DNA from 3 places in the Variovorax raffinosi genome. Region 3 is predicted to be linked to each of the others. Evidence: riboswitches for the same ligand, from Rfam matches in the RefSeq annotation. Region 3 holds a riboswitch; each other region holds the start of a gene.
The links. Region 3 has a riboswitch for glycine ahead of ACSFB7_RS20190 (ABC transporter substrate-binding protein). Riboswitches for the same ligand answer to the same signal wherever they lie in the genome.

Region 1 (4,092 bases), on a different contig from region 3:
TGCGGCCGGTGGTGCGTCGCAAAAGGCGATGAGCGTGTTCTCGGTGGGCGGCACCATCGGCGCCTCGTTCGCACCCTTGCTGGCGGCCACGGTGGTCGGCGGCGGTGGCCTGTCGCGCAGCTACCTGCTGGGCGTGCCGGCGGTGGCGATGGGCGTGGTGTGGGTCGTGGCCAATGCGCGGCGCGGCGCGGGCGCAGCAGCAGCGGCGGCATTGGCCCGCAAGCAGGCCGGCAGCGAGCTGCTGAAGCCCCACAACGACTGGCGCGCCTTCAGCCTGCTGGTGGCGACCATCGTGGGCTGGTCGATTCCCTATGTGACGGTGCTGTCGATGCTCTCGCTGCGCATCACGCGTGACCTGCATGGCACCTCCTTCCAGGGCGCAGCGGCACTCACCTGCTTCACCGCCGCGGGCGCGGTGGGCGTGCTGCTCGGCGGCTGGCTCGGCGACCGGCTCGGGCGCATGGGCACCATCCGCAGCGGCTACCTGCTGGCATTGCCGGCCCTTGCATGCCTGGTGCTCGCGCCGACGGCCGGCTGGGCGCTGGTCTGCACCGCGCTGCTCGGCCTGGCGATGTTCCTGCCGTTCGCGGCACAGGTCACGCTGGCGCAGGACTACCTGCCGCGCAACCCGGCCACGGCCAGCGGCATCACGCTCGGGCTGGCGCTGTCGGTGGGCGGGCTGGTGTCGCCGCTGTTCGGCATGCTGTCGGATGCGCGCGGCCTGGGTGTCACGCTGACGGCAGTGCTCTGCGTGCTGTGCGTCGCGACGGTGCTGGCCTTGCGGCTGCGCAACCGGCCACCGGTGATCGCGCCGGCCGACCTCGAAGGGGCCGCGACCGCCTGAACGGGCGTCGATTCGGTCCGGGGCGGGTTCGCTGCCAGAATCGGCGTCGCTTTCAACGCTGATAACTGACAAAGAGGGAACCGCGCCATGAATCGATTCGTCACCTGTCTTCTTGCCGGGGGCCTGCTGTCCACGGCGGCCTTTGCCGCCACGCCGGCAGCGACCACCACGCCGCCGGCCGCACCGGCAACGCCTGCGGCAGCCACACCGGCACCGCCGCCCGCACCGGCGCCAGCCGCAGCACCTGCGGCGGCACCCAATGCCGGCATCGCCGAAGTGGAAACCGCCGTGCGTGCCTGGGCCGCCGCCTGGTCCGCCCGCGACGTGGACCGCTACCTTGCCGCCTATGCGCCGGACTTCACGCCGGCCCGCAACCAGGACCGCAAGCGCTGGGAGGCCGAGCGCCGCACCCGCATCACGGGCAAGTCGAAGATCAGCGTGACCATCGACGACCTGGTGATCAGCGTCAGCGGCCAGACCGCCAGCGCCCGCTTCAAGCAGGTCTACCGCGCCGACAAGCTGAACCACACCGACCGCAAGACGCTGGAGTTGCAACGCGTGGGCAACCAGTGGCTGATCCGCAAGGAAAGCATCGGCGCCTGACCTGCGCCCAGAGGCCTGTTGGCGATTTGTCCCTGTAAGTGAAACAGGTTCATGAAGATGTCACCGCCAGCCACGATGCTGCAGCCCTCGATCTCCGAAAGCTGTGGCTGCCATGTTTCCCACCAAGACCGACAAGGCGCGCGACGAACTCCAGGGCGGCCAGCGCACGCTCAGCCAGCGTGAGCGCGCGCTGCTGCTGATGGCCGACGGTCGGCGCTCGCTGACCGACTTCAGCCCGCTGTTCACGAACCGGGGCGAAGCCGAGCAGGCGATCCATGCCCTGGTGCAGCGGGGCTATCTGGAAGACCCGCAAGCCGCCGCCATGGCCGCCGCGCAAGCGGCGGCACAGGCTGCAGCGGCCGCGCAACCCGCGCCGCTGCCCGCCGCCGAGCCGATCCACATCGCGACCTCCACCGACACCTTCGACGGCAAGCGTTCGCTGGCGACCACGCGCATGTTTTTGTTCGACATCTGCGAGCGCATGTTCGTGCGGCGCGACCCCAAGTTCGCGCTGCAGATGCGCGACGCCCTGCGCGAAGCCCGCGACCGCGAGGCCATGCTGACCATCGCCGCGCTGATGCTCAGCGAAATCGAGAAAAGCGCCGGGGCGGAACGGGCCGAATCGCTGCGCGAGCGCATCGACAAACTGTTGCCTCCGGCCGAGGTCGTGCACTGAAGCCCGAAGCCGCGGCCCGCGCGATCCACTACACTCGCCCGGGTCAGGAGAGAGCCCCGCGCGACGGGGCCGCCGAAGGCGCAGGGGTTTCCCGAACGCTCAGGCAAAAGGACTGACAAGGCGCCGGTGCAAACCGGCGTTTCCTTGCTGGAGAGAGGCCATTGCATGCATGCATTGCACCGGCCCACCGAAGGAGCAAACCCCGATCGTGGGGCGAATCTCTCAGGTAAAGAGGACAGCAGGGGTAGCCCGTGGCGTTGCAGCCATGGATTTCGACTGCCCCTTTGGAGTGCCTCCTGGTGACTTCCTCCGCTTCCGCCGCCCCACTTCTCAAGACGCCGCTCTACGACCTGCACGTGGAGCTTGGCGCCCGCATGGTTCCGTTTGCCGGCTACTCGATGCCGGTGCAATACCCCGCCGGCCTGATGGCCGAGCACAAGCACACGCGCGATGCGGCCGGCCTGTTCGACATCTCGCACATGGGCCAGTTGCGGCTGGTCGGGCCCGACGCGGCCGCCGCCTTCGAGACCCTGATGCCCGTCGACGTGATCGACCTGCCCGCCGGCAAGCAGCGCTACGGCCTGCTGCTGAACGACGACGGCGGCATCCTCGACGACCTGATGTTCTTCAACGAAGGCAACGGCTCGATCTTCGTGATCGTGAACGGCGCCTGCAAGGTCGATGACATCGCCCACATCCAGCGCCGGATCGGCGCGCGCTGCGAGGTTCAACCGCTGCCCGACCACGCCCTGCTCGCGCTGCAGGGCCCGCAGGCCGCCGCCACGCTGGCGCGGCTGTCGCCCGGCATCGAGCGCTTCGTGTTCATGACCGGCGGCGCGGTGCAGATCGGCGGCATTGCCGCCTTCGTCACCCGCAGCGGCTACACCGGCGAAGACGGCTTCGAGATCTCGGTGGCCGCCAAGGACGCCGACGCCCTCGCCCGCCTGCTGCTGGCCCAGCCCGAAGTGAAACCCATCGGCCTGGGCGCACGCAATTCGCTGCGGCTCGAAGCCGGCCTGTGCCTGTACGGCAACGACATCGACACCACCACCACGCCGGTCGAGGCCTCGCTGAACTGGGCGATGCAGAAGGTGCGCCGCGCGGGCGGTGCGCGCGAAGGCGGCTTTCCGGGCGCGGCAAAGATCCTGGCGCAGCTCGCCGCCGCCACCGCTGGCGCCGCCGGCCACACCGACCACGACACGCTCAAGCGCAAGCGCGTCGGCCTTGTCGCCCTCGAACGCATCCCGGTGCGCGACGGTACGCTGCTGCAGTCCTTCGAGGGCCAGGACATCGGCGTCGTCACCAGCGGCCTGCTCGGCCCGACGGCCGACCGCTGCATCGCCATGGGCTATGTGGCCACCGCCTTCGCCGAACCCGGCACGCGCGTGCAGGCCATCGTGCGCGGCAAGCCCGTGCCGATGGAAGTCTCGACCATGCCTTTCGTGCCCACCCGCTACTACCGCGGCTGAGCAACGGCAGACCCGGCTAGGCTCTGCACCCCGATCATCATTTTTTCCACGAGGAGTTTTCTCATGAGCATCAAGTACACCAAGGACCACGAATGGGTGTCGACCGAGGGCGGTGCCGTCACCGTCGGCATCACCGTGCACGCGCAGGATGCGCTGGGCGACGTGGTGTTCGTCGACCTGCCTGAAGTCGGCAAGACCTTCGCGCAAGGCGAAGTTGCCGGCGTCGTCGAATCGGTGAAAGCCGCCGCCGACGTGTTCATGCCCGTGTCGGGCGAGATCATCGAAGTCAACGAAGCGCTGCGCGCCGACCCGTCGCTGGCCAACAGCGACCCGCTGGCCAGCGGCTGGTTCTTCAAGGTCAAGCTGAGCGAGCCCGCGCAGCTCGACGCGCTGCTCGACGCCGCCACTTACGACAAGTTCGCCGCCGAATCCTGATCCGCTGAGTTCTTCAGCCACCTTCCTTCTTCTCCCCAAGCCTTCACCGCCATGCCGATTCCCGC
Region 2 (4,092 bases), on a different contig from region 3:
CCAGCATCAGCGTGCTGAGCGGGTAGTAGATCATCGGCTTGTCGTACACCGGCAGCAGTTGCTTGCTGAGCGCCAATGTCGCGGGGTGCAGGCGAGTGCCCGAGCCACCGGCCAGGATGATGCCTTTGCGTTGCGTTGTGGTCATGCGTTTCTTCTCGTGTGAATCTCAGAGCGTCTCGCGCAGCATGCGCGCGACGCCTTCCTGCCAGGGTGGCAGGCGCAGTCCGAAGGTCGTCTGCAGCTTGGTGGTGTCAAGGCGCGAGTTGTGCGGCCGCGTGGCGGGCGTCGGGAACGCGCTGGTGGGTACGGCTTCGACAGCCTGCGGCCCGGCCTTGAGTTCGACGCCGGCCTGCTGCGCCATCTCGAGCACGAATCTCGCGTAGCCGTACCACGATGTCTCGCCGCCCGCGATCACGTGATAGAGACCCGCCTTGGCCGGATCCTGCAACGTCGCGCGAATGGCGTGCGCCGTCACGTCGGCCAGCAACTCGGCACCGGTCGGCGCGCCGAACTGGTCGTCGATGACGGTCAGTCGATCGCGTTCCTTGGCGAGCCGCAGCATCGTCTTGGCAAAGTTGCCGCCGCGCGCGGCATAAACCCAGCTCGTGCGAAAGATCAGGTGCTTCGCGCAGTGCGCAGCCACCAGTTGCTCGCCTTCGAGCTTGGTCTGCCCATACACGCTGAGCGGCCCGGTTGCGTCGTCTTCCCTCCAGGGCTTGCTGCCACTGCCGTCGAAGACGTAGTCGGTGGAGTAGTGAACCATCAGCGCACCGATCTGCTGCGCGGCCTCGGCCACCACGCCCGGCGACGTGGCATTCAGCTTGCGCGCAAAGTCGGGCTCGCTCTCGGCCTTGTCGACAGCGGTATGCGCCGCTGCATTAACGACCACGTCAGGACGCACGTTGAGCACCGTTTCGGCCAGTTCCTCGGGACGGCTGAAGTCGGCATTGAAATCCGTGCTGTCGAAATCGAGCGCGACCAATTCACCCAACGGCGCCAGGCTGCGCTGCAGTTCCCAGCCGACCTGCCCACCCTTGCCCAGCAGCAGCAACTTCATGCCGCAGCCTTCGCGTCGTACTGCTTCTCCACCCATTCACGGTACGCGCCGCTTTGCACATTGCGCACCCACTCGCTGTTCGCGAGGTACCACTCGACGGTCTTGCGAATGCCGGTGTCGAAGGTGTCTGCTGGCTTCCAGCCGAGTTCGCGCTCGATCTTGCGCGCATCGATGGCATAGCGACGGTCGTGGCCCGGGCGGTCGGTGACGTAGGTGATCTGTTCCTTGTACGGCTTGCCGTCGGCCTTGGGGCGCAACTCGTCGAGCAGTGCGCACACGGTGTTGACGATCTCGATGTTGGGCTTCTCGTTCCAGCCGCCCACGTTGTAGGTCTCGCCGAGCTTGCCGGCCTCGAGCACGCGGCGGATGGCGCTGCAGTGGTCCTTCACGTAGAGCCAATCGCGCACCTGCATGCCGTCGCCATACACGGGCAGCGGCTTGCCGGCCAGTGCGTTGACGATCATCAGCGGGATCAGCTTCTCGGGGAAGTGGAACGGGCCGTAGTTGTTCGAGCAGTTGGTGGTCAGCACCGGCAGGCCGTAGGTGTGGTGCCAGGCGCGCACGAGGTGGTCGCTGGCGGCCTTGCTGGCCGAGTACGGGCTGTTGGGCTCGTACTTGTTCTCTTCGGTGAAGGCCGGGTCGGTCTTGGAGAGCGAGCCGTAGACCTCGTCGGTCGACACGTGCAGGAAGCGGAAGGCGGCCTTCTGGTCGGCCGGCAGCGCGCTCCAGAAACCACGCACGGATTCGAGCAGGCGGAAGGTGCCGAGCACGTTGGTCTGGACGAAGTCTTCCGGACCATGGATCGAGCGGTCGACATGCGACTCGGCGGCGAAGTTCACCACGGCGCGCGGCTTGTGCTCTGCCAGCAGGCGGTCGAGCAGCGCGCTATCGCCGATGTCGCCCTGCACGAAGATGTGATTCGGGTTGCCCTTGAGCGACGCGAGCGTCTCGAGATTGCCCGCGTAGGTCAGTTTGTCGAGGTTCACGACCGGCTCGTCGCTGTTCGCGATCCAGTCGAGTACGAAATTGGCGCCAATGAAGCCAGCGCCGCCGGTAACCAGAATCATGGGGTCCCCTGTTGTTGTGGAACGATTTGCCCCGTGACAAATCAACGGGCGATTATCCCATCGGCCAGACAGGCTGAAATCGCGGAGTTGGCGTCCGTGTAAGCCCCGCCTACAATCGCCCCCACTGCAGGAGAGCGGGCCACCCCGGTGGCCCTACCGAAGGCGCAAACTCCCATAAACGCTCAGGTCGGTCCGAACAAGGGATCTGTACTGCACCAACTGATACAGCCGTCTGGAGAGCCACCACCCCACTGAACATGGCGGTGGTGCACCGAAGGAGCAAACCCGCTGCGGGTGCAGCAGGGTGAATCTCTCAGGTACCGAGGACAGGGGGAGCGGCAACTTGGACGGCGGTCGTCCGGTTGCTTGCTATTGATTCAATAGCACACCACGCCCGCCATTCAAGCGCTGCAACCTCAAAGGTACTTGAAATGCGCGTGATCGTTCTTGGCGCCGGCCTGCTCGGCGTGACCTCGGCTTACTACCTCCAGCAACTCGGCCACGAAGTGACCGTCATCGACCGGCAGGCCACGCCCGCCGCCGAAACCAGCTTCGCCAACGGCGGGCAGATCTCGGTCAGCCACGCCGAACCCTGGGCCAACCCGAGCGCGCCGCTCAAGGTGCTGCAATGGTTGGGCAAGGAAGACGCCCCGCTGCTGTTCCGCATCCGCGCCGACATGCGCCAGTGGCTCTGGGGCCTGCAGTTCCTGCGCGAATGCACGCCGGCGCGCACCCGGCACAACATCGAACAGATCGTTCGCCTGGGCACCTACAGCCGCGACACGTTGCAGCAGTTACGCCGCGACACCGGCCTGAACTACGACCAGCGCACCCAGGGCATCCTGCATTTCTATACGACGCAAAAAGAATTCGACGGCGCCCTCAAGCCCGCCGAGCAAATGCGCGCCCTGGGCTGCGAACGTCTCGTGATCTCCGCCGACGAAGCCGTGAAGCTCGAGCCCGCCCTCGCCCACATCCGTCCGAAGCTGGCCGGCGCCACCTACACGGCCGAAGACGAATCGGGTGACGCCAACCGCTTCGCGCGCGAACTCGTGGGCCTGGCCGCCGCAGCCGGCGTCAAGTTCCTGATGAGCCACACAGTGACCGCCCTGCGCGAGGCCGGCGGCACCATCGACCACGTCGAAGCCACCGACGCAGAAGGCCGCTTCCAGCGCATCCGCGGCGACGCCTTCGTGCTCGCGATGGGTTCGCTCAGCCCACTCTACGCCGCGCCGCTGGGCATCCGCCTGCCGATCTACCCGGCCAAGGGCTATTCGGTGACGCTGCCGGTGAAGGACGCCTCCAAGGCCCACCAGGTCTCGCTGACCGACGACGAATTCAAGCTCGTGTTCTCGCGCTACACCTCCGAATCGGGCGACCGCCTGCGCATCGCCGGCACGGCCGAACTCAACGGCTACGACCGCGACCTGAACCGCGTGCGCTGCGAAGCCATCGTGCGGCGCGTCGAAGAACTGTTCCCCGGCGCCGGTGACACCACGCAGGCGCAGTTCTGGACCGGCCTGCGCCCCGCCACGCCGAGCAACGTGCCGTTGATCGGCAAGACCAAACTGCCGAACCTGTACCTGAACACCGGCCACGGCACGCTCGGCTGGACGCACGCCTGCGGCTCGGGCAAGTCGATCGCGCGGATCGTGAGCGGGCTGGTGCCCGAGGTCGATTTCGCGTTCACCGGCATGCCCGCGCCTCAGCCGCGCACACTGCAGCCGGCCTGAGCGCCTTCTTCGCCGGCTCAGTCGTTGCCGGTGAACACCGTCAGCACACCCGTATACCCATACAGATGGTGCCGGGCGATCTCGCCCGCCGCGAAGAACCCGACCAGTGGCACGTCGCCCAGCGCGTGGCGCACGATCTGCAGTTCGGCGCCGGGAGCGCCGAAGTGCGGCCCGCCGCGCCCTGAACAGCTCACATACACCGCCCCCGCGATGCGCCGCGCCGGGTGCGGTGCCG
Region 3 (4,092 bases):
CTGCTGGCGAGGAAGTCGGACTTGAGCTGCTCCAGCTTGTCGTCGGTGGCCCAGCCGAACCAGCCTTTTTCGCCATTGCCCGTGAGCGGCGCGAAGAACATCGGGTTCATGTTGTCGGCAATGCCCCAGCCGGTGATGAAGAGGTTCCAGCCGCCATTGGCCACCGGGTCTTTCTTGGCGCGGCGCGTGACCAGCGTGGGCCAGTCCATCGACTGCATGTCGACGTTGAAGCCGGCCTGCTTGAGCAGTTGCGCCATCACCGGCGGAAACTTGTTGAGCACCGCGAAGTCGGCCGGGTACATCAGCACCACGGGCTTGCCGTCATAGCCCGCTTCCTTGAGCAGCGCCTTGGCTTTCTCGAACTGCGGCTTGCCGGTGAAGTAGCCGGTCTTGTCGGACGCGAAGGCCGAGCCGCAGGGGTAGATGGAAGCGCAGCTGTTGTACAGCTCCTTGTGCACGAGCTGGGCGCGCATCAGCGCCTCCTGGTTGATGGCCATGAAGGCGGCCTGCGCGATCTTCGGGTTGTCGAAAGGCGGGATCAGGTGGTTCAGGTGCAGCGCGAACGAGCCCTTCGACACGGGGCTGTCGAGCGTGATGGCGGGGTTGTTCTTGAGCGCGGTGTACTGCTCGGACGGCACCCACTCGATCATGTCGACCTCGCCGTTGGCCAGCGCATTGGCCTGGGTCTGTGCGTCCTTCAGGACGATCCATTCCATGCGATCGACGTACACGTTCTTGCCGCCGGCCGTGCCGGAAGGCGCCTCGGCGCGCGGCACGTATTTGGTGTTCTTCAGGTAGACGATCTTTTCGCCGGGGCGGTATTCGTCCTTCTTGAAGATGTAGGGGCCGGAGCCGGTGGCGTCGTCGATCTGCTTGTCGGCCGGCGTGGCGGCCACGCGCGCCGGCATGATGAAGGGCGGGTTCGACGAAGGCTTGCTCAGCGCATCGAGCACCATGCCGAAGGGCTCCTTGAAGACGAACCTGAAGCTGTTGGCATCGACCGCCTCGGTCTTGTCCATGGCGGCGAACATCTTCTGGCCCAGGCCGTCGCGCTGGCCCCATCGCTTGAGCGAGGCGAGCACGTCGTCGGAGGTGACCGGCTTGCCGTCATGGAAGGCGAGGCCCTTGCGCAGCGTGAAGTTCCAGGTCTTGCCGTCGGCGCTGGTGGTGTACTTGTCGACCATCTGCGGGAGCACCTTGCCGCGTTCGTCCACGCCGAAGAGCGTGTCGTAGACCATGTAGCCGTGGTTGCGCGTGACGAAGGCGGTGGTCCAGATCGGGTCGAGGATCTTCAGGTCGGACTGCGGCACCAGGCGCAGCACCTTGCCCGCGTCCTGCGCGAAGCTGCTCGCCGAAGCGGCGGCGAACAGCGCGCCCGCAAGGATCGTTGTCATCAGGGATTTTCTAGACAGCATGCTTCAGTTCTCCGGTGAAAGAAATGGGGAAGGTGTGAACGTGAAAAGGCTTCGGCCACGCGCGGGCCACCGCCACGGCAAGGCCGATGGCAGGGACGCGCGAGGCGCTCGGATGGAAGTCATGGACACAGGCTCCGGAAGCGAACAAGGACACGCCGCGCGTTGGCGCGGGGTGCCCCTGCTGTCCTTTGGCCTGAGAGATTCACCATGCGCGCACATCGCACATGGCTTGCCCCTTCGGCGGCTGCCCTCGGCACCTTGAACGGCGCCGGGCAACGCTCTCCAGCGTTAGAAAAAATCCAGTCTTGGGACCTGAGCGTTCTGGGCTATCGCCTTCGGTAATGCACTAACTCGAAGCATCGAGCCGGCATTTCTCCTGGATCAGTTTCTCTAAGCAGTTTGCGTGCCACTCGGGCTGGGTAGTACGTCGAAAAAAACTACTGCAGACCGCCGCCGCAGAAGCCGGGCTTCTCGGTCGAGTCGTCGGTGAAGCTGACGGTGGTGCGCTTGTTCGCGCTGGGGCCGGTGTGCGCGGGCCAGTCGCTTTGCAGCCATGTGTAGCGCCACACATAAGGCCCGCCGGCCTTGGCGGGCTCGTCGTAGGCGATGCGCAGGCTGCCCCGGCTTTCGTCCTGGCAGTGCTTCGATGTCTTGTATTCCTTCTCGCTGAAGCAGGCTCGGATCGACTGCGAGCACCAGTACGGAATACCTTCGTGCGCGGCCTTGGCCGGCTGCCCGGCGGGTGTGTCGAGCGGCACGAAATCGGCGGTGACATACGAAGCACCACCGCCCGAATAGCTCTCGGACTGGCGCTGCGTCACGGCCACGGCCCATCGGCCTTCGGCCAGCGGATACAGCGCCGGCGCGAGCGTGAGATACACCTCGGGGTCACCACTCTTGCGGTCCTGCTGCAGCGAGCCCACGTAGGTCGAGAAGTCGTGCAGGCGATCGAGCTGCCAGGTGGCGTTGGCGGCGTCGCGCTTCAGGCGCGCCATGGCCAGGGGCTTTTCCGAAATGACCATGTAGTCGTCGCTCGCGCCACCGCGCGGCCGGTGCAGCGTCAGCGCCTTGGCGTCGCAGGGCTGGGGCAGCAAGGCGCACAGATGGGCGCGCCAGTCGGCATCGACAGACTCCGGCGCCTTGACCGCGACGAAGACCTGCGCCGAAGGCGCGGCCACGGCGGGGCCCGCGAGCCCCAGGGCGACGAGCCATGTGCCGGCGCCGATGGTGAGGAGTTTTTTCATGCGCGAATGGTAGCCAGCCGCCTCAGCCCGATGGGTTAAAACCGGCGCGTGAATACGACCGCCTCTCCCCTCCCCCTTCTCCAGATCCAGGACCTCGGCTTCGCCTATCCGGGTCAACCCGCACTCGCCGCCGGCTGGAACGCCGCCATCGGCCCGGGTGTCACGCTCTTGTACGGCGACACCGGCACCGGCAAGTCCGCGCTGCTCCAGGTGATCGCGGGGACGCTGCCCGCCACCGGCCGGTTGACGGCGGCCGGCGCGCGCCTGGACAACGCACCCGAGGCCTATCGCCAGAACGTGTTCTTCGTCGACCCGACGACGGACCGGTTCAACGAGGTCACGCCCCGGGAATGCACGGCCACCCTGAACAAGGGCAACCCGCATTTCAGCGAAGAAAAATGGCAGGCCCTGGTCGAAGGCTTCGCCCTGGCGCCGCACCTGGACAAGAAGATGTACATGCTCTCGACGGGTTCGAAGCGCAAGGTCTGGATGGCGGCCGGGCTGGCGTCGGGGCGTCCGCTGCTCCTGCTGGACGAGCCCACGGCCGGGCTGGATGCCGCCTCGATCCGCTGCCTGTGGGCCACGCTCGCCGGCTTTTCCGGGCAAACCGCGCAGGCCGTGCTGGTCGCCAGCGCCGCGCGCATCGACACGGTCCCGCTGGCGGCTTCCATCGACTTGCCACTGCATTGACACAGGCCGTCGCGGGGTGATCCGGCCGTGAAATGCCATCTCACCCGCGCGCCCGGCGACAATCGGCGGTTCCGGCGGTCAGATCCCGCCTGAACTCCCTGCCACCCGACAACACAGCATTACGGAAGCAAGCGCATGAGCTCGAAGCAACCCACCATCGTCTACACCCTGACCGACGAGGCGCCCCTGCTGGCGACCTACGCGTTTTTGCCCATCATCCGCGCCTTCACCCACCCGGCCGGCATCGACGTGACCACCAGCGACATCTCCGTCGCGGCCCGCATCCTGGGCGAGTTCCCCGAATTCCTCGGCGACGACCAGAAGGTGCCTGACAACCTCTCCGAACTGGGCAAGCTCACGCTCAAGCCCGAAGCCAACATCATCAAGCTGCCCAACATCAGCGCCTCGGTGTCCCAGCTCAAGTCGGCCATCAAGGAACTGCAGGACAAGGGCTACAAGATCCCCGACTACCCCGAGAACCCGACCACGGACGAAGCCAAGGACATCCGCGCGCGCTACAACAAGTGCACCGGCAGCGCGGTGAACCCCGTGCTGCGCGAAGGCAACTCCGACCGCCGCGCGCCCAACGCGGTGAAGGAATACGCGCGCAAGAACCCGCACAGCATGGCCGACTGGAGCCAGGCCTCGCGCTCGCACGTCTCGCACATGCACGGCGGCGACTTCTATCACGGCGAAAAGTCCATGACCCTGGACCGCGCGCGCAACGTCAAGATGGAGCTGAT

Region 1: linked by a shared signal. The riboswitch ahead of gcvT (glycine cleavage system aminomethyltransferase GcvT) and the one ahead of ACSFB7_RS20190 (ABC transporter substrate-binding protein) in region 3 are both predicted to bind glycine.
Region 2: linked by a shared signal. The riboswitch ahead of ACSFB7_RS08375 (D-amino acid dehydrogenase) and the one ahead of ACSFB7_RS20190 (ABC transporter substrate-binding protein) in region 3 are both predicted to bind glycine.

Annotation. Positions count from the first base shown of each region.
Region 1 is NZ_JBPJZR010000001.1:1,130,028-1,134,119, forward strand. Features, by position in the region: gene ACSFB7_RS05375 (MFS transporter) at 1-844, shown strand, start outside; gene ACSFB7_RS05380 (L,D-transpeptidase Cds6 family protein) at 932-1,447, shown strand; gene ACSFB7_RS05385 (hypothetical protein) at 1,560-2,123, shown strand; glycine riboswitch at 2,158-2,248, shown strand; glycine riboswitch at 2,261-2,372, shown strand; gene gcvT (glycine cleavage system aminomethyltransferase GcvT) at 2,420-3,592, shown strand; gene gcvH (glycine cleavage system protein GcvH) at 3,656-4,027, shown strand; gene gcvP (aminomethyl-transferring glycine dehydrogenase) at 4,079-4,092, shown strand, end outside.
Region 2 is NZ_JBPJZR010000002.1:492,688-496,779, forward strand. Features, by position in the region: gene rfbA (glucose-1-phosphate thymidylyltransferase RfbA) at 1-145, opposite strand, end outside; gene rfbD (dTDP-4-dehydrorhamnose reductase) at 167-1,057, opposite strand; gene rfbB (dTDP-glucose 4,6-dehydratase) at 1,054-2,124, opposite strand; glycine riboswitch at 2,242-2,342, shown strand; glycine riboswitch at 2,347-2,464, shown strand; gene ACSFB7_RS08375 (D-amino acid dehydrogenase) at 2,556-3,857, shown strand; gene ACSFB7_RS08380 (FIST signal transduction protein) at 3,875-4,092, opposite strand, start outside.
Region 3 is NZ_JBPJZR010000006.1:359,762-363,853, forward strand. Features, by position in the region: gene ACSFB7_RS20190 (ABC transporter substrate-binding protein) at 1-1,394, opposite strand, end outside; glycine riboswitch at 1,587-1,711, opposite strand; gene ACSFB7_RS20195 (hypothetical protein) at 1,853-2,659, opposite strand; gene ACSFB7_RS20200 (ABC transporter ATP-binding protein) at 2,708-3,349, shown strand; gene ACSFB7_RS20205 (NADP-dependent isocitrate dehydrogenase) at 3,485-4,092, shown strand, end outside.